3 regions of the Kitasatospora sp. NPDC001547 genome follow, and region 3 is predicted to be linked to each of the others. Evidence: riboswitches for the same ligand, from Rfam matches in the RefSeq annotation. Region 3 holds a riboswitch; each other region holds the start of a gene.

What was found. Region 3 has a riboswitch for cobalamin ahead of ACFY0X_RS08975 (HoxN/HupN/NixA family nickel/cobalt transporter). Riboswitches for the same ligand answer to the same signal wherever they lie in the genome.
Region 1: it holds a riboswitch for cobalamin, as region 3 does, so the genes downstream of both, ACFY0X_RS07350 (ribonucleoside-diphosphate reductase subunit alpha) here and ACFY0X_RS08975 (HoxN/HupN/NixA family nickel/cobalt transporter) in region 3, are expected to answer to the same signal.
Region 2: it holds a riboswitch for cobalamin, as region 3 does, so the genes downstream of both, ACFY0X_RS27435 (cobalamin biosynthesis protein) here and ACFY0X_RS08975 (HoxN/HupN/NixA family nickel/cobalt transporter) in region 3, are expected to answer to the same signal.

Annotation. Positions count from the first base shown of each region.
Region 1 covers NZ_JBIAVL010000003.1:360,451-366,534, forward strand. Annotated here, with positions in the region: gene ACFY0X_RS07345 (ribonucleotide-diphosphate reductase subunit beta) at 1-83, opposite strand, end outside; gene ACFY0X_RS07350 (ribonucleoside-diphosphate reductase subunit alpha) at 83-2,494, opposite strand; cobalamin riboswitch at 2,686-2,829, opposite strand; gene ACFY0X_RS07355 (hypothetical protein) at 3,214-4,158, shown strand; gene ACFY0X_RS07360 (glycoside hydrolase family 26 protein) at 4,338-5,792, shown strand; gene ACFY0X_RS07365 (hypothetical protein) at 5,978-6,084, shown strand, end outside.
Region 2 covers NZ_JBIAVL010000017.1:72,516-78,599, reverse strand. Annotated here, with positions in the region: gene ACFY0X_RS27445 (hypothetical protein) at 1-1,056, opposite strand, end outside; gene ACFY0X_RS27440 (alpha/beta hydrolase family protein) at 1,722-2,843, opposite strand; cobalamin riboswitch at 3,164-3,297, shown strand; gene ACFY0X_RS27435 (cobalamin biosynthesis protein) at 3,405-4,397, shown strand; gene ACFY0X_RS27430 (cobyric acid synthase) at 4,394-5,908, shown strand; gene ACFY0X_RS27425 (putative cobaltochelatase) at 5,905-6,084, shown strand, end outside.
Region 3 covers NZ_JBIAVL010000004.1:125,613-131,696, forward strand. Annotated here, with positions in the region: gene ACFY0X_RS08960 (hypothetical protein) at 1-977, shown strand, start outside; gene ACFY0X_RS08965 (hypothetical protein) at 1,025-2,692, opposite strand; gene ACFY0X_RS08970 (ArsR/SmtB family transcription factor) at 2,741-3,124, opposite strand; cobalamin riboswitch at 3,206-3,419, shown strand; gene ACFY0X_RS08975 (HoxN/HupN/NixA family nickel/cobalt transporter) at 3,450-4,568, shown strand; gene ACFY0X_RS08980 (M24 family metallopeptidase) at 4,745-5,851, shown strand; gene efp (elongation factor P) at 5,929-6,084, shown strand, end outside.

The DNA of each region.
Region 1 (6,084 bases), on a different contig from region 3:
TAGAACGACGGGTAGCGCATCGGGCGCAGGGTCAGCTCGAAGCCGGGGTCGAGCAGCATCTTGCGGTCTTCGGACGGGGACATCACTGGCAGGCCTCGCAGGACTCGGGGTTCTCCAGGGAGCAGGCGATGGCGGCCTCCTGCTCCGGGGTGAGGGTCGGGCTGTTCACGGGCACGGGCGCCGGCGCGGCGGCGCGGGCGGTGCCGGACGCGGCCTGGGCGATCCGGGTGGCCGGGCGCGAACGCAGGTAGTAGGTGGTCTTCAGGCCGACCTTCCACGCGTAGGCGTACATCGAGCTGAGCTTGCCGATGGTCGGCGCCGCCATGAACAGGTTCAGGGACTGGCTCTGGTCGAGGTACGGCATGCGGGCCGCCGCCAGGTCGATCAGCGCGCGCTGCGGCAGCTCCCAGGCCGTCCGGTACAGCGAACGGACCTCGGCGGGCAGCCAGTTCAGCTCCTGCACCGAGCCGTTGGCGTCGCGCAGGGCGTCCCGGGTCTGCTGGTCCCAGACGCCCAGCTCCTTGAGCTCGCGCACCAGGTACGGGTTGACCTGGAGGAACTCACCGCTCAGCGTCTCGCGCTTGAACAGGTTGGACACCTGCGGCTCGATGCACTCGTACACGCCGGCGATGGAGGCGATGGTCGCGGTCGGCGCGATGGCCAGCAGCAGCGAGTTGCGCAGGCCGGTCTCGGCGATCCGGGCGCGCAGCGCCGTCCAGCGGTCGGCCCACTGCGGGGCGGCGCTCGGGAAGTGGTCGATGTGCAGCTCGCCCCGGGCGGCGCGGGTCTCGCCGTACGCCTCGTGGCGGCCCAGCTGCTCGGCCAGGTCGGCGGAGCGCTCGTAGGCGGTGAGCATGATGCGCTCGGCGATCAGCGTGGACAGCTGCTTCGCCTCGGCGGAGTCGAAGTCGATCCGCAGCTTGAAGAAGACGTCCTGGAGGCCCATCACGCCCAGGCCGACCGGCCGCCAGCGGGAGTTGGACGTCCCGGCCTCGGTGGTCGGGTAGAAGTTGATGTCCACCACGCGGTCGAGGAAGGTGACGGCGGTGCGCACGGTGGCGTCCAGCCGCTCCCAGTCCATGGCGCCGAGCAGGTCGGCGGCCGAGGCGCCGGAGGCCACGTGGGCGCCCAGGTTGACCGAGCCCAGGTTGCAGACGGCGGTCTCGGAGTCGTCCGTGACCTCCAGGATCTCGGTGCACAGGTTGGAGGAGTGCACCGTGCGGCCCGGCAGCGCGGTCTGGTTGGCGGCGCGGTTGGAGGCGTCCTTGAAGGTCATCCAGCCGTTGCCGGTCTGCGCCAGGGTGCGCATCATGCGGGCGTACAGGGTCTGCGCCGGGATGGTGCGCACGGCCTTGCCGGCCAGCTCGGCCTTGCGGTACGCCTCGTCGAAGTCGGCGCCCCACAGGTCGACCAGCTCGGGCACGTCGGCCGGCGAGAACAGCGACCAGTCCTCGTTGGCGTTGACCCGGCGCATGAACTCGTCCGGGATCCAGTGCGCCAGGTTGAGGTTGTGGGTGCGGCGGGCCTCTTCGCCGGTGTTGTCGCGGAGCTCCAGGAACTCCTCGATGTCGGCGTGCCAGGTCTCCAGGTAGACGCAGGCCGCGCCCTTGCGGCGGCCGCCCTGGTTGACGGCGGCGACCGAGGAGTCGAGGGTGCGCAGGAACGGCACGATGCCGTTGGACTTGCCGTTGGTGCCGCGGATCAGGCTGCCGCGCGAGCGGATGCGCGAGTAGGACAGGCCGATGCCGCCGGCGTGCTTGGAGAGGCGGGCGATCTGCGCGTAGCGGTTGTAGATCGAGTCCAGGTTGTCCAGCGGCGAGTCGAGCAGGTAGCAGCTCGACATCTGCGGGTGCCGGGTGCCGGAGTTGAAGAGCGTCGGCGAGGAGGTCAGGTACTCCAGGCGGCTCATCAGGCCGTACAGCTCGGCCACCTCGCGCACCGACTGCTCGCTGTCGCCGACCGCCAGGCCGCAGGCGACGCGGAGCAGGAAGTGCTGCGGGGTCTCGATCACCTTGCGGGTGATCGGGTGGCGCAGCAGGTAGCGGGACTGCACGGTGCGCAGGCCGAAGTATTCGAAGCGGTCGTCGCCCGCGGTGTCGACCAGCGCGTCCAGGGCGGCGGCGTGCTTGGCGACGAAGGCCGCGGTGGTGTCGCCGATCAGGCCCTCGGCGTGGCCGACGGCGATCGAGGCGGAGAAGGACGTCGAGCCCTGGCTGTTCGCCTCGTCGACGATCTCCAGGGCGAGCAGGCGGGCGGCCAACTTCGAGTACTGGGGGTCCTCGGCGATCATCGACGCGGCGGCGTCCACGGCCAGCCCGCGGAGTTCGGCGAAGTCCGAGCCGGCGTGGCGGCCGCGCAGCGCGGCGGCGGCGACGTGGCCGGGGTCGACCTCGGTGAGGTCGGTGCTGCGGTCGGTGAGCAGCCGCAGCAGGGCGCCGCCGGGGTCGGAGACCGTCGGGTCGGTGAAGGCGGTACCGGAGCCCTGGGCGGGCAGGGTGGCTGAGGCAGCGGTGGTCAAGGCGCTCTCTCCTGGCGGCGATCGGCGGCGGTGATCGGGGGCCACCGGGCCGATCGGGGCAGGGGAGCACGGCACGAACGCAGACGGCGTCGCGCGACGGTGACTCCCCGGCCCGCCCGCGAGGCCCGGAGGGGTACTGCTCGTGCCGGCGCGGCCTCTGCGGGAGGGCCGTGGCGCACGCCGTCGGCAGGTACTCGGACTCGCGGGCACGGCTGCTGGAGCCGCCCGCACACCGCTGCGGGGCAGTCCCGGATTCGCACCGGGTTCCCCTGCATCGACAGCAGGAGTGAGCATACATGTAGTGGTGTCTCCCTGAAGCGGCCCCAGATGTAGTGCGGCGCCGCGTGTCTGGGCGATAACCGGTCGTGCCGGAACCATGGCGGACGATGGCCCTCGGCGACTCCGGAAGCCGGGCCGGGGCGTCCTGGTTTCGATACGGAATGGCCACCGGGAGGACCGGTGGTCATGCGGATGCCCTACGATCTGGGCGCATGAGCGACGGAACTGGCGTACCTGGGCAGGGGCCGCAGGGAACGCCTCCCGCCGGGCCGGGGGGCGCACAGAGTCAGCAGCCGGTGGTACCTGGTCCGGTACCGCCGCCGAGTGGAGGTTTCGGGCCGCCGCCCGCCTCGTACGGGCCGGTCGTGCCGTCGGCGCAGCCGGTCGCACAGCCCATCCCTCCGGTGCCGCATCCGGTGGCGCCTGCGCCGCAGCCGGCCCCGCCGGTCGGTCAGCCGCAGCCCCAGCCGCACCCGGTCGGTCAGCCGCACCCGGTCGCGCAGCCGCAGCCGAACCCCCAGCCGCAGTGGCACCTGCAGCAGCAGCCCCAGCAGCCCGTCCCGCCGCAGCGGGTCGAGCCGGACTGGGACGCGCTGGCGGACCGCAACGAGGCCGACGGCAAGCGCCGTCGCCGGATGAGGGTCATCGGCGTGGTGGCCGCGGTCGCCGTGGTCGGCGGCCTGGCCGCCGGCGGCGTGCTGCTGTTCAAGGGCAAGAAGGACAACGGCCCCACGACGGCCACCACCACCCCGCCGACGGCCAACCCGAGCGCCTCCGGCACGCCCGGCCAGCCGGACGACCCGTCGAAGCCGATCTGGGAGGTCGCCACCGACCCGGCGCCGCAGGACGCGGGAGCGCTCTTCTCCTCGCTCCAGGTGACGATCAACGGTGCCACCTGGAACCGGACCGTGGTGGCTCTGGACTCGCCCTGCTGGGACGGGAACTCCACGACCGGCGGGCTGGGCAAGGTGCTCGGCGACCAGGGGTGCCAGCAGGTGCTCCGGGCGACGTACGTGTCCGGTGAGAGCGCGGTCACCGTCGGGGTGGCGGTCTTCGACCACAAGATCCAGGCCGAGACCGCGACGAAGAACTTCGCCGGTCAGCTCAAGGGCGCGCCCGCGGCCGGATCGCCGGCGTTCTGCGCCGCCGCCGGCTGCACGGGCACCCACAACAGCCTGGGCCGGTACGCGTACTTCACCGTCGAGGGATCGGCGAAGGGCGGCAACGCCCCGGACGCCACGGCGACCGCGGCGGCCTCCGGGTTCGCCGAGCACGTGAAGGGGCAGCTGCTCAAGCGTGCCAAGGCCGCGTCCTCGGCCGCGCCCGGTGTTCAGGGGACCCCGCCGGCTCCGGCGGGCTGACCTGCCGGGACGCCGCCGCCGGTGACCCCGGCGGGTCGGCCCGCCGGGACACTCCGGCCCCGGTGGACCGTTCGCGGGGGCCGGGGGAGTGTGGCAGGCTCTCGGGACAGTCATTTCGCATGCGTGTTCCGGTTGCGTCCGTGGGGGGCGGCGCCGGCGAGCAACCGGAGGAGCGGTCCGTGGCCCTGCCCAGAGCCCTGCGCGGCAAGCCCGCCGTCCTGGCCGCGGCCGGGGCCCTCGTCGCCGCGGGAGCGGTCTTCCTGCTCGACCACGACGGCAGGGCCGACGGCGAACAGCCCCCGAGGGTCCCGGTGTCGGTCGGCCTTCCCGGACGCACCCTGCCGCCGGAGGTCGGCCGGGACCTGCTCGCCCGGGACCCGCAGGCCTCGCCGAACGCCCGCGCGGTCCAGCAGTTCCTCGCCGACCTGGAGGCCCAGGCCCGTACCGGGCAGAGCGGCGGCACGGTGATCGGCCAGCACGTCGAGGCGCACAACGAGCGCAACAACCCCGAGTACGGGGACTACCGGGGCACCAAGCAGGTCGGCTACTACTACAAGAAGGCCGCCGACATCACCGGCAAGCTGCCCGGCTTCGTGGAGACCGACCTCGGCCCCGGCTACGGCCAGAACGGCTGGGGCGTCGGCAACCCGCGCTCCTACTCGGCCGGCCGCTGGCCCACCTGCCGGGCCGGCTGGCAGTACACCGACGACGCCGTCGACCTGCTGTCCGCCGTCTGGAGCGGCCACCCGCGCGCCGAGGACGGCGGCTACGGCGCGGCGGGCGTGCAGCAGAACTGCGACGGCAGCAGCACCGAACTGCCCGACAACGGCGGCGGCCCGGCCGGGATCGTCGGCATGTCCTTCCACCAGCCGTACCCCGGCTCGGAGGTCAAGTCCTTCGACCGGGTGCTCTGTTCGAACTCGCCGGCGGCCAAGGACCCCGACTGGTTCGGCCGGGTCGTGGACGCGGCGCACGACACCCCCGAGTACCGCGCGCTGATCACCGACCTCTCCTACCTGGCCGACCACCTGGAGTACCTGGCCGCCCACGACGTGCCGGTGCTGCTGCGCCCGTACCACGAGATGAACGTGCTGGACTGCTCCCGCCGGTTCTGGTGGGCGGGCCAGAAGCCGGCCGAGTACCAGGCGCTGTGGAAGATCACCTACCGGTACCTGGTGGAGACCCGGGGGCTGCACAACCTGCTGTTCGTCTGGACGCCGGTGTCCTGGGACGGCGCCCCGGGCGTGGACCCCTGGGACTACTACCCGGGCGCCCGGTTCGTCGACGTGGTCGGGGTGGACGACTACAGCGGCAGCCCGGCGCACCCGATCGGCACCGGCGAGGTGTGGACCAAGCGGTACTACGACGGGCTGTCCGCCTACGGCAAGCCGCGGATGCTGGCCGAGTCCTTCGCCGTCCCGGTCAACTCCCGCCAGCCGGAGACCCTGCGGCGCACGCCCTGGACGATCTGGACGGTCTGGGGGCAGTCGCTCACCGCGAACAACCTGCTGCCGGACCAGCCGCGCAACTCGGCCGCGGACGTCACCGCGACGTACCGCAGTCCGCTGGCGCTCACCGGCGGCTCCGGCACCTTCGGCGCGAACGTCGACTGGAGTGGTCTGCACGTGCGTTGAGCCGCCGGCACCGTCGGCCCGGTGGTCGGCGGTGTGAGGTGGGCCGCACCGCGCGCTCCGCCGAACGGGTGGAATTCCGGCTCCGTTGCGGCGTGTGGCATCCTGTGGCGGCGAAGCCGAGGGCGGGCGAACGGCCGGGACGGGCCCAAAGGGGCGGGGGATACGGGATGACAGGGACGGGTCCGATGCGCGTGGCCGGCGGCGTGGCCGTCGGCTGGGGCGCGGTGCTGCTCGGCTGGGCCGGGTACAACTGCTTCGGCCAGGTCGGCGTCGCCACGTACCTCAAGGGCGT
Region 2 (6,084 bases), on a different contig from region 3:
GGAGACCCCCTCGTCCGCGCGCTCCGCCAGCCAGAGCAGCGCGTAGGGGCGCAGCACCGGCTCGTCCACGGCGGCGCGCACCGCCTGCTCGGCCGGACCGCCGGCCACCCGCAGCGCCTCGAAGGCCAGCCCGCGCACCAGCGCGTCGTCGCCCTGGGCGGCGTCCAGCAGCTCGCCCACCGCCCGGTCCGCGGGCCGGGCCGCGACCCAGGCCCGGAACTCGGCGCGGGCCGGGCCCGGCGAGTAGTCCGCACAGGCGTTCAGCAGCTCGAAGGCGCTCTGCTCGATGTGCCCGGCCGCGGTCTGCGCGACCGTGCAGATCTCCTCCAGCTTCGCCCGCACCGCCCAGTGGCCGAGCGGAGACAGCTCCGCGGCGTCGTTCCTGCGCTCCAGGGCGCCGACGGCCGCCAGACCGTCCAGCATCCAGTCCAGGACGGCGGCCACGTCGGAGGGCGCGGCCGGGGTGTCGATCTGCGGCGCGCGGCAGGTGCCCCGGACGGCAGAGACCGCCGAGGCCGCGTGCGGCACCGGCGACAGGCCCGGCCCGCCGAGGCCCGTACCGACCCGGCGCTCGTCCAGGCCGCGGCGCAGCAGCTCCAGCAGCTCGCTCTCGGCGACCGGGCCGTCCACCAGGTGGAGGAAGGAGAGCAGCTGCGGGGCCTGGTCCACGGCCTGCCCGGCCAGGACGGCGAACACGCCGCGCAGCGCGGCGGGCGGCACCGGGGCGAGCAGGGTCCAGGCGTCGAACAGCGCCGACCAGCCACGCACCACGGCCTCGTCGTCGTGCTCCCAGGCGTGCAGGCGCCAGCCGGGGCCGGCTCCGCCGTCGCGGGGCTCCACCAGGCCCACCAGCAGCGCCCGTCCCCAGGCCTTGGTGGCCGCGCCGACCGTCATGGCCAGCGCCCGGCCCGCCGCGCGGGCGTCCTCCGGGAGCAGCTCGCCGCGCTTGTCGACCTCGGCCAGCTCCCCGGCCCAACGGGCGACCCGGACGGCGTCCACCAGCATCCGGCGGGCCAGCGGCGCCAGCTCGGCGGGTGCCGGGAAGCCCTCCGGCACGGGAACCCTGCCGCGCCCGGGAGCCGGAGCGGGCCCTCGTCGCCGGGGTACTCCGTTACGGGGGACACCCGCCCCGCCCGGCCTGCCACCGGCGGGCCGTTGGGCCGTTCCGGGGAGACGGGTCACCGTCGCACCGGTACCGATCGTCGGCGGGAGCGGGGCATCACGGTCGCGCGGGTTCCGAGACGTCACGTCGAGCAGTCTTCCCCTTGCACCGGCCTTCTGTCACATCCGGTTGTCCGTACGACCGGGCGACCGGTGGCGGCACCTCCGCAAGATCGGGCAACAACGGCATACCGCCTGGCCGGAAACGTGTGACCTGGCCATGCCACTCGTCACCCCCCGGTTGCCGGGAATGCTCGCCCGGTCACCCTGCGTACGGGTGGGGGGTAACGAGTCGGGGCCCATTGTTGCCCCCGACCGCGGGGTGGTTTTCGCCGCGGGGGATCCGCGCCGCCCGTGCTCGGCGGGCCTGTCCAGCCCGATTCCGGACGGATGGCGGGCGGGGCGGGGGAAGCGCACCGCACGAGAAGTCGGCCGGGCCGACTTCTCGTGCACGCCGGGCGGAACGGGAGAAAGCGCCATTCGCGGACCGGGGGGAAGCGCGGCGGGAAACCGTCGTGACCCGGCCGAAAACGCGGCGCGCGCGAGGGGGGGCTCCCGGGCTACAGCAGCGGCGTGAGCCAGCGGCGGAGGAGTTCCGTGTAGCGGTCCGGGGCGGTGTTCCAGAGGGTGGCGTGGTCGGCGCCGGGGAAGGGCTGGAGGCTGACCACGTCGCGGCGGGCCGCGGCCAGCTTCTCGACGGTGCCGAAGGGGGCGATCCGGTCCTCCGGGCTGTGCAGGACGAGGGTGGGCACCCGCAGGTCGGTGCCCTCGGCGAGACGGGCGGAGTCCGCGAGGTCGACGCCGGTGCGGCCCTCGGCGGCGAGGGCGCCAAGCTCTGCGGCGACGCCCCGGAAACCGGCCCGGGCGGCGTCCCGGCGGGCGGAGGCCGGGAGGTCGAGCACCGGCGAGTCGAGGATCAGGCCCCGGACGGCGTGCGACCAGACGGAGCGGGCCGCGGTCTGCAGGACCATGGTCGCGCCGAGGGACCAGCCGTACAGGACCACCTTGCCCGCGCCGCTGTCGAGCGCCAGCCGTACCGCCGACTCGACGTCGCGCCACTCGGTCTCGCCGAAGTGGCTGAGCCCGTCCGGGGAGTCGGGGGCGCCCCGGTCGCCGCGGTAGGTGACGGCGAGGGCGGGCAGGCCGAGCCGGTCGAGCACGGGGAGCACCGGGAGGGTCTGCTGGCGGTCGGCCCCGGGGCCGTGCACCAGGATCACCCAGGTGCCGCGCTTGCCGTGGAGCCGCCAGGCGGGCAGCGCGCCGAGCTCGCCGTCGGCGACGGTGTCGGCGAAAGCCAGGCCGAGCGCCTCGGAGGGGTCGCCGAGGTGGACCCGGGGGGTGAAGCGGACCTCGGTCCCGGGGGCGAGGGTGCCCCGGTCGGCGCGGACCAGCCGGCGGGTGACGCCCCGTTCGTCGCCGTGCAGGACCTCCTCGACCACCGCGTGCCCGCCGTCCGCCCACTCGACCGCCCAGCGGCCGGGGCGCAGGCTCGCGGGGCCGCGGGTGAAGGTGACCCGGCCGGGGGCGAGGCCGCGGACCACCACCGGCGCCGACTCCTGGACGGCGGGCGCCGGACGGACCATCCGCTCGGAGGCCCGACGGCCGATCACCAGCACGGCGGCCCCGGCCGCGGTGGCCCCGACCGCGGCGGCCGCCACGACGGCGGCGGTTCCCCAACGCATATCGCTCCCCGCTCTGTTGCTCTCGGACCGGACGGTGTTCGAGCACCAGTTCACCGGCGCCCCGCCCGGACGGCCACCCGGACGGCCACCCGGATGGGCCGTCCGGGTCGCCCGGGCGGCGGGCGGGCGGCGGGCGGGCGGGCCCGAGGAGGGGACGGTCGGGAGGGCGACCGCCCGGGCCGGTGCCGCTGCCGGCGCCTGCCGGTGCCGGGCGATCCCACGGGGTGTCAGCGGGCCGGCGTGTGACCAACCCCTCCGTGACCTCGGTTGACTCCCGGTTCGGGCCCGTGATGGGATCCTGGGGCCAAACGGAGGCATGGAGAGGAAGCCGGTGGAAGTCCGGCGCGGTCCCGCCACTGTCACCGGGGAGCACGCTCGGAACATCGCCACGGCGGGCCGTCGACGGCCGCTGGAAGGCTCCGGGAGTGCGTTCGACCCGGAAGCCAGGAGACTCTCGCCCCCGTCACGTCGATCCAGGGCGCGGACCCTGAGTGAGGACACGCACGCGATGCAGGCTGCCCCGCCCGGCCGGACTCCGAGCTGCCTTCCGCCGTGCGGCCGATGACCCCGCCCACCGCCTCCCCCGCTCCGCGCCCGCTGACCCGCGCCGCCGCGTTCGCGCTCGGCGCCGCCGCGGGCTACGCCGCCGACACCCGCTTCGCCGACCCCCGCCGGGGCCACCCGGTGGCCGTCTTCGGCAGCGCCGCGATCCGGCTGGAGCGCAGGGTGTGGCGCGACGGCCGCGCCGCCGGGGCCGGGTACACGGCGCTGTGCGTGGGCGCGGTCGCGGCGGGCGCGCTCGCCCTGGACCGTACGGTGGGCCGGCGCCCGCTGGGCCGGGCCGCGCTGGCGGCGGCCGCGACCTGGACCGTGCTCGGCGGCACCTCGCTGACCCGGGAGGCGCGCACCATCGGCCGCTCGCTCGCCGCGGGCGACCTCGCGGCCGCCCGGGAGCGGCTGCCGCACCTGTGCGGGCGGGACCCGAGCGCGCTGGACGGGCAGCAGATCGCCCGGGCCGTGGTCGAGTCGGTGGCCGAGAACACCGCCGACGCCGTGGTGAACGCGCTGGCCTGGGGCACCCTGGCCGGCACCCCCGGACTGCTGGCCTTCCGCGCCGTGAACACCCTGGACGCCATGGTGGGCCACCGCTCGCCGCGCTACGCCCGGTTCGGCTGGGCCTCGGCCCGGCTGGACGACCTGGCGGGCTGGCCCGGCGCCCGGCTGACGGCACTGTTGACGGTGGCCGCCGCGCCCGAACCCCGGACCGCCTGGCGGATCTGGCGGCGCGACGGCTCCGCGCACCCGAGCCCGAACGCGGGCCAGGCCGAGGCGGCGTTCGCCGGCGCGGTGGGCGTGCGGCTGGGCGGGACGCTGCGGTACGGCGAGCAGGTGGAGGACCGGCCGGTGCTGGGCGCGGAGCTGCGCCCGGTCACGGTGGACGACATCGAACGGGCCTGCGCGCTCTCCCGGCGGGTGGGCGCACTGGCACTGGGTACGACGGTCGCGGGGCACGTCCTGCTGCGGACGCTGATGAAGAAGAGGGGGCGGGCATGACGAACGCGCTGCTGGTCGCGGGGACGACCTCGGACGCGGGCAAGAGCGTGGTGACGGCCGGGATCTGCCGTTGGCTCGCCCGCCAGGGCGTGCGGGTCGCGCCGTTCAAGGCGCAGAACATGTCGCTCAACTCCTTCGTCACCGCCGACGGCGCCGAGATCGGCCGCGCCCAGGCGATGCAGGCGCAGGCCGCCCGGGTGGAGCCGGAGGCGGCGATGAACCCGGTGCTGCTCAAGCCCGGCGCGGACGGCCGCAGCCAGGTGGTGCTGCTCGGCCGGCCGGTGGCCGAGGTGGGCGCGCTGGACTACCGCGAGCGCAAGCCCGTCCTGCTGGAGCGCGCCCTGGAGTGCCTGGCCGACCTGCGCAGCCGCTACGACGTGGTGGTCTGCGAGGGCGCGGGCTCGCCGGCCGAGATCAACCTGCGCGACCGCGACATCGCCAACATGGGCCTGGCCACGGCCGCCGCCCTGCCGGTGGTGGTGGTCGGGGACATCGACCGCGGCGGGGTCTTCGCCGCGATGTACGGGACGCTGGCGCTGCTGTCGGCGGAGGACCAGCGGCACGTGGCGGGCTGGTTCGTCAACAAGTTCCGCGGCGACTCGCGGCTGCTGGCGCCCGGGCTGGAGATGCTGCACGAGCTGACCGGACGTCCGGTGCTGGGCACCCTGCCGATGCTGCCCGGGCTCTGGCTGGACGCCGAGGACTCGCTGGACCTGTCCACCGTGGTCGACCGGACGGACGGGCCCGGACCGCTCGGCGCGGACGTGCTGCGGGTGGCCGTGGTGCGCTTCCCCCGGCTGTCCAACTTCACCGACCTGGACGCGCTCGCGCAGGAGCCGGGCGTGCTGGTCCGCTGGGCGACCAGGCCGGAGGAGCTGGCCGACGCCGACCTGGTGGTGCTGCCCGGCACCCGGGCCACCGTCGCGGACCTCGCCTGGCTGCGCGAGCGCGGCCTGGAGCCGGCCCTGAAGGCACGGGCGGCGGCCGGACTGCCGGTCCTCGGGGTCTGCGGCGGCTACCAGATGCTGGCGCACTCCATCGTGGACGAGGTCGAGTCGAAGGCGGGCGCCGTCGACGGGCTCGGCCTGCTGCCGACCCGGGTGCGGTTCGGCGCCGAGAAGGTGCTGGCGCGGCCGGTCGGCGAGGCGTACGGGCAGCGGGTCGAGGGCTACGAGATCCACCACGGGGTGGTGGCGGTCGAGGGCGGCACCCCGTTCCTGGACGGCTGCCGGGTGGGCGCGGTCCGGGGCACGACCTGGCACGGCGCGCTGGAGAACGACGGGTTCCGCCGTGAACTCCTGCGCGAGGTCGCCGAGTCGTCCGGCCGGGCGTTCGTCCCGGCGCCGGACACCTCCTTCGCCGCGGCGCGCGAGGCCCGGCTGGACCGGCTGGGCGACCTGATCGAGGAACACGCGGACACCGACGCGCTGTGGAAGCTGATCGAGGGCGGGGTGCCGGCGGCCGGATCGCTGCCGTTCCTGCCGCCCGGGGCCCCTGGGAGTGACGCATGACCGACGTCCGCTATCCGTTCACCGCGATCGTCGGCATGGCCGACCTGCGGCTCGGGCTACTGCTGAACGCGGTCTCCCCGGCCGTGGGCGGCGTGCTGGTGCGCGGCGAGAAGGGCACCGCGAAGTCGACCATGGTGCGCGCGCTGGCCGGCCTGCTGCCGTCCATCGCCACCGTG
Region 3 (6,084 bases):
GTTTCCGGGCCCACGACGTGGTGCGGCTGCACGCCTACGGCCGGACCCGGGAGCTGCCGGACCGCGGGCCCCTCCTCGCCGAGGTCGTGGCGTACTACCGGGGCCGGGCGTCGGCCGCCGACCGCGCGATGGCCGGGAATCGCCTGCGCCTCCAGGACCCGAGCGGTGACGAGCTGCCCCGCTTCGCCTCCGGGGCCGCGGCCCTGGAGTGGCTGTACGCCGAACGCGCCAACTTCCGCGCGGTGGTGGCGGAGGCGGCCGAGCAGGGCTGGCACGGCGAGGTGTGGCGGCTCTGCGAGTCGCTCTGGCCGCTCTACCACGGCCGCAAGCTGTACCAGGACTGGATCGCCACCCACCGGCTCGGCGTCGAGTCGGCCCAGTGGGACAACCGGCCGGCGGCCGTGGTGCGGATGCGCAACCAGCTCGCCCGCGCCCACGTCGACCGCGGCGAGTACCGGCTCGCCGCCGAGCAGTTGGCGCTCGCCACCGAGCAGGTGCCGCTGGTGACCGAGCGCCAGGTGGTGGGGGTGCTCTACGAGACGGACGGGCTGCTCTGCCTGGCCGACGGGCGCCCGGCCGACGCGGTGCGGCGGTTCACCCTGGCCCTGGCGGAGAACCGGGGCGACGACCACGGCGAGATCGTCCAGAGCTACAACCTGGCGCAGGCGCTGATCGCCGACGGCCGTCCGGAGCAGGCGCTGGCCCTGCTGGCCGAGGCCACGGCTCACGCCGGGCGGACCGGGGACGACGACATGCTGATGAAGCTGCCGCTGGTCCGCGCCAGGGCGCACCGGGCCCTCGGACAGCTGGACCTCGCCGTCGCCCACGCGGACGACTGCGCCCGGCAGGCCAGGGAGCGCAGCCAGTACGCCAAGGAGGCGCAGGCGCACACCCTGATCGTCTCCCTCGCCGAGGAGCTGGACGACGCGGAGCTGGCCGAGCGCAGCCGGGCGCGGCTGCGGGAGCTGTCGGAGTAGGACCCCGGTACGGCCAGGACCCGGGACGGGCCGAGGGACCGGTACGGCTACGACCTGGTACGGAACGACACCCGGGCGCGGTGCTCGCCGGTGCGGACGGTGAGCCCGTGCTCGGCGAGGCCGGCCGGCTCGCCGCCGTCGGCGAGCCAGGTGGCGACGGCGGAGCCGAGCAGCAGCGGGTCGATGCCGGGGTCGGGGCGGTCCCAGTCCGGTTCGGCGCGGGCCTCCAGCAGCAGGCCGGTGCGCAGCCGCAGCAGGTGGCGGGCCGGGCCGAGGGCGGCCACCGCGACGGCCAGGCCGGGGAGTTCGGCGGCGGTGTCGGCGAGCCAGCGGGTGGCCGGGCGTTCGGCGTGGGCCTCGGTGCGGGCGAGGACCTCGGCGGTGTAGCGCAGGGCGTCGCCCGGGTGCTCGTCGGTGAGGGCGTGGAAGCCGCGCGGGGGGTGGCCGTCCGGGGCGAAGGGGTAGCGCCGGAGGCTGACCTCGGTGCCGTCGCTGCTGCCCTCGACGTCGTACGCGGTGGGCCCCTCGGTGGTCGCGGGGAGCGGCCTGGGGTAGGGCGGCAGGGCCGGCTCGTCCCCGGGTTCGTCCAGTCCGTCCAGGAAGGAGTAGAGCAGCGGGCGCAGCAGCCGGGCGGACTCGCCGCGGTGGGCGAGTGAGCGGCCGGTGACGCCGCTCAGGCCGGCCGGGTCCTGGGCCAGGGCCAGTTCGAGCTGGGCGGCGAGGTCCCCGTCCGGGTCGAGGACGGGCGCGGCCTGGCCGAAGGCGTAGCCGGGGGAGCGCGGGTCGAGTTCGGCGGCGCCGGTGGCGACGAGCACGGTGGGGCGCTCCAGGGCGGCGCCGTAGACGGTGACCGAGCCGTGGTCGCCGATCACGCAGTCGGCGGCGACGAGCGCGGCCTGCCAGCCCTGGTGGGGCGGGATCAGGCGCAGGCCCATCCGGCGGGCGCCGTCGAGCAGCGCCTCGGGGTCGTGGCGGCTCCAGACGTTGGGGTGCAGGACGACGGCCACCGTGTACTCGTCGGCGGGGAGCCGGCGGACCAGCCGCTGGGGGAGGTCGGGGCGGCGGCCGAATAACGAGTGCTCGCTCCAGGTGGAGCTGACGACGACGAGCCGTCGGCCGCAGGTGGCGCCGAGCGCGGCGCGGTAGCCGTCGCGGGAGCGCCGGCTGCCGAGCATCCGGTCGAAGCACGGGTCGCCGACGACCCGGGCGACGTCCAGCGCCTCGGGGCAGGAGTCCCGCAGCCGGTCCAGCTGCTCGGGGTGGGAAAGGCCGAGGACGTCCACGAACACCCGTCCGCGGTGGGTGAGTTCGTTGCGGGACAGGCCGGCGGCGGTGACCGTGTCGCCGGTCGACTCGGTGACCAGGCGGTTGTAGCCGGCGCCGTGCGGGAGGACGACGAGGCGGGCGTCCAGGCGGTGCATGGAGGAGTGGACGGCGCAGGCGACGGCCAGGTCGAAGCGGCGGCGGACGGCGTCCTCCCAGTCCAGCACGGTGAAGCCGGGCAGGCCGCGCAGGTACTCGTCCAGGGCGCGGTCGGCGAAGGCGGAGCCGGGGTTGACGGTGAAGTACCGCTCGATGCCGTCCGGGCTCAGCAGGGTGAGGACGTCCAGGACCCGGGTGGCCGAGGTGAGGGTGCGGGCGACCGCCAGCACGCGGGCCCTGACCGGTCGGGTGTTCCAGCGGTCGGCGGGCCAGACGTGGGGATGGGACGGCACACCATGATCGTACTGGTCGGGCCCGGTCCCGGCCGGGGTTTGCGGGTGTCAGCCGGCGGCCGCGGTGGGCTCGTGGTGCTCGGCGGCGGTGCACTCGTCGAGGAGGGGGCGCATGGCCTCGTCCACGAGCCGGTAGCGCACCACCCGTCCGTCCCGGTCGCCGGTCACCACGCCGGCCGTGCGGAGCAGCCGCAGGGCCTGGGAGACGGCGGGGTCGCGCATGCCGGTGGCGACCGCGAGGTCGGTGACGGCGAGCGGGCCGGCCCGGTGGAGGGCGAGCAGCAGGGCGAGCCGCCCGGGGTCGGCGAGCAGCGAGAACCGCTCGGCCCAGGACCGGACGTGCGCGGGCTCGCCGATCGCGGCGATGGCCTCGCAGACCCGGTGCCCGTCGATGGTGCGGTGGCCCGCGCGGTCGGCCGGTACGAGATGCATGCGGACATTCTTGCAGGCGGCGCCCTGTGATCCTGGACACCTGCGCAGGTGCGCAGCCTTGCACCCGTGGGGCCCGGCCCCTACGGTGTTCCCCGCCGTGGTGCTCGGGAAGACCGGTGACGGATCCTCAGGGATCCCAGCCCGGAGCGGCCCTCGCCACTGTGATCGGGTCGTTCCTCCGCCCACGGAGGAACGTCGTCCGTACCCATGAAGCCACTGGGCGCCCCGCGCGCCTGGGAAGGCGGGTACGGGCGTCCCGTCAGCCAGGAGACCGGCCACGGCATCTCACGAGGTTTTCCACGAGGTGCTGGAGCGTGATCCGCAGATGACCCTGCCCGAAACCGTCGCCACCGGGGCGAAGACGGCCCCCTCCGCGCTGCCGAGCTTCCGGTGGCGGCGCGAGGACACCATCCGTACGGCCGGGTTGATGGGGGTGATCCTGGCCATGCACGTGGTGGCCTTCGGGACGCTCGTCTTCCTGGTCGCACCCGAGCGGTACGCGGTCGGTACCCAGGCCTTCGGGGTGGGCCTGGGTATCACCGCGTACACCCTCGGCATGCGGCACGCCTTCGACGCCGACCACATCGCGGTGATCGACAACACCACCCGCAAGCTGATGGCGGACGGCAAGCGGCCGGTCTCGGTGGGGTTCTGGTTCGCCCTCGGGCACTCCTCGATGGTGGTCGTGATGGCCGCCCTGGTGGCGGGCGGCGCGCAGCTGGCGAACACGCTGATGGACGACGAGTCGACCACCCACAAGTGGCTCGGCATGATCGGGACGACCACCTCGGGCGTCTTCCTCTACCTGATCGGCGCGCTCAACCTGGCGGCACTGCTCGGCATCCTCAAGGTGTTCCGGGCGATGCGGGCCGGGCAGTTCGACGAGCGGGAGCTTGAGGCGCACCTCGACTCGCGCGGCTTCATGGCCCGGGTGCTGAACCGGGCGACCCGGTCGATCACCCGACCGGGGCAGATGTTCCCGGTGGGCATGGTGCTGGGCCTGGGCTTCGACACCGCGACCGAGGTCACCCTGATGGTGATGGCCGGCTCGGGCGCGGCCTCCGGGCTGCCCTGGTACGCGATCGTCTGCCTGCCGCTGCTGTTCGCGGCCGGGATGAGCCTGTTCGACACCCTGGACGGGACGTTCATGAACTTCGCGTACCAGTGGGCCTTCGCCAACCCGGTCCGGAAGGTGTACTACAACCTGACCATCACCGGTCTGTCGATCGCGGTCGCCTTCGTCATCGGCACCATCGAGCTGGTCGGGGTGCTGCACGAGAAGCTCGACCTGACCGACCCGGTCTCCGGGTTCATCGCGGACATCTCGCTGGACAACGTCGGCTACGGCATCGCCGGGCTGTTCGTGCTGGTCTGGGCGATCGCGATCGGGTACTGGAAGCTCGCCCGGGTCGAGCAGCGCTGGACGCCGGGCCAGGAGGCCTGAGCACCCGTCCCGCGGGTCGTCCCCGGGGCCGCGGCACGGCCCCGGGCGGGGGCGGGGCGCACGGCGCGCGCCCGGAGGTGACGGCGCGGTCGCGCGGGGGGCGCGCAAGGAGCACCGGGGGTTCGGCCGGGGGTGCTCGGCGGGCGCTTCGGGCCGGGGGTTCGTAGGCTCGACGCATGGCGGATGCGTACGCGGGGCGGCGGGAGCGGGTGAGGGAGCACTGCAGTGCGGCCGGGGCCGATGCGGCGCTGATCACCCGCGCGGCGAACGTGCGGTACCTGACGGGCTGCGCGCCCTGCGGGGCGAGCCTGCTGCTGACCAGGGAGCGCGCCCTGCTCGCGCTGCCGGACGACCTGCCGCCGGACGACTCCGGGGAGCACCTGATCGCTCCGGACGTCACCAGGCTGCCGGTGGCGGCCGGCTCGGACACCGCACTGGCCGCCGCGACCGCCGCCGCGCGGTCCGGGGTGTCGGGCCTGGCCGTGGAGGAGCACGACCTGACCGTCACCCGGCACCGGGCGGTGGCCGGCCTGACCGAGGGGGCCCGGCTGGTGGACCTCGGCCAGACGGTCGAGCGGCTGCGGGTGGTCAAGGACGAGCGCGAGATCGCGGACCTGCGGATCGCCGCGGAGATCGCCGACCAGGCGCTGGGCGAGCTGCTGGAGTCGATCCTGGTCGGCCGCACCGAGCGGCACCTGGCGATGGAGCTGGAGCGCCGGATGATCGACCACGGCGCCGACCGGGCGGCCTTCCCGGTCTCGGTCGGCACCGGCAGCCACTCCGGCCAGGCCGCCCACCAGCCGACCGACCGCCGGGTGGAGGAGGGCGACTTCCTGACCGTGGTGATGGGCGCCCAGTACCGCGGCTACGGCGTCTCCACCGCCCGCACCTTCGTGATCGGCGCCGCGCCGGCGCCCTGGCAGGTGGAGCTGCACCGGCTGGTCTTCCGGGCCCAGCGGGCCGGGCGGGAGGCACTCGGACCGGGCGTGGAGCAGTGCGTACCCGACCGGGCGGCCCGGCAGGTCCTGGAGGCGGCCGGCCACGCCGAGGCCTCTCCGCACCCGGTGGGCCACGGCATCGGGCTGGAGATGCGGGAGGCGCCGCGCCTCGGCCCGGCGGACATGGGTAAACTGGACAGCCGCGTGCCGGTCACCGTCGGCCCAGGAGTCCACCTCCCGGGCAAGGGCGGCGTCCGGATCGAGGACACGCTCGTCGTGCGCCCCCTCGAGGAGGGCGGGCCCGAGCTGCTCACCATCACCACCAAGGAGCTCCTCGCCCTGTGACCGCGGCCCCCGGGGGCCGCGGGCGGCAGGACGCAAACCCTTGGTTCCTTGACAGCTATACAGGAGTTAGTGCGCCCGTGGCTTCCACGAACGATCTCAAGAACGGCATGGTCCTCAAGCTGGAGGGCGGCAAGCTCTGGTCCGTCGTCGAGTTCCAGCACGTCAAGCCCGGCAAGGGCCCGGCCTTCGTGCGTACCAAGCTCAAGGAGGTCCTGACCGGCAAGGTCGTCGAC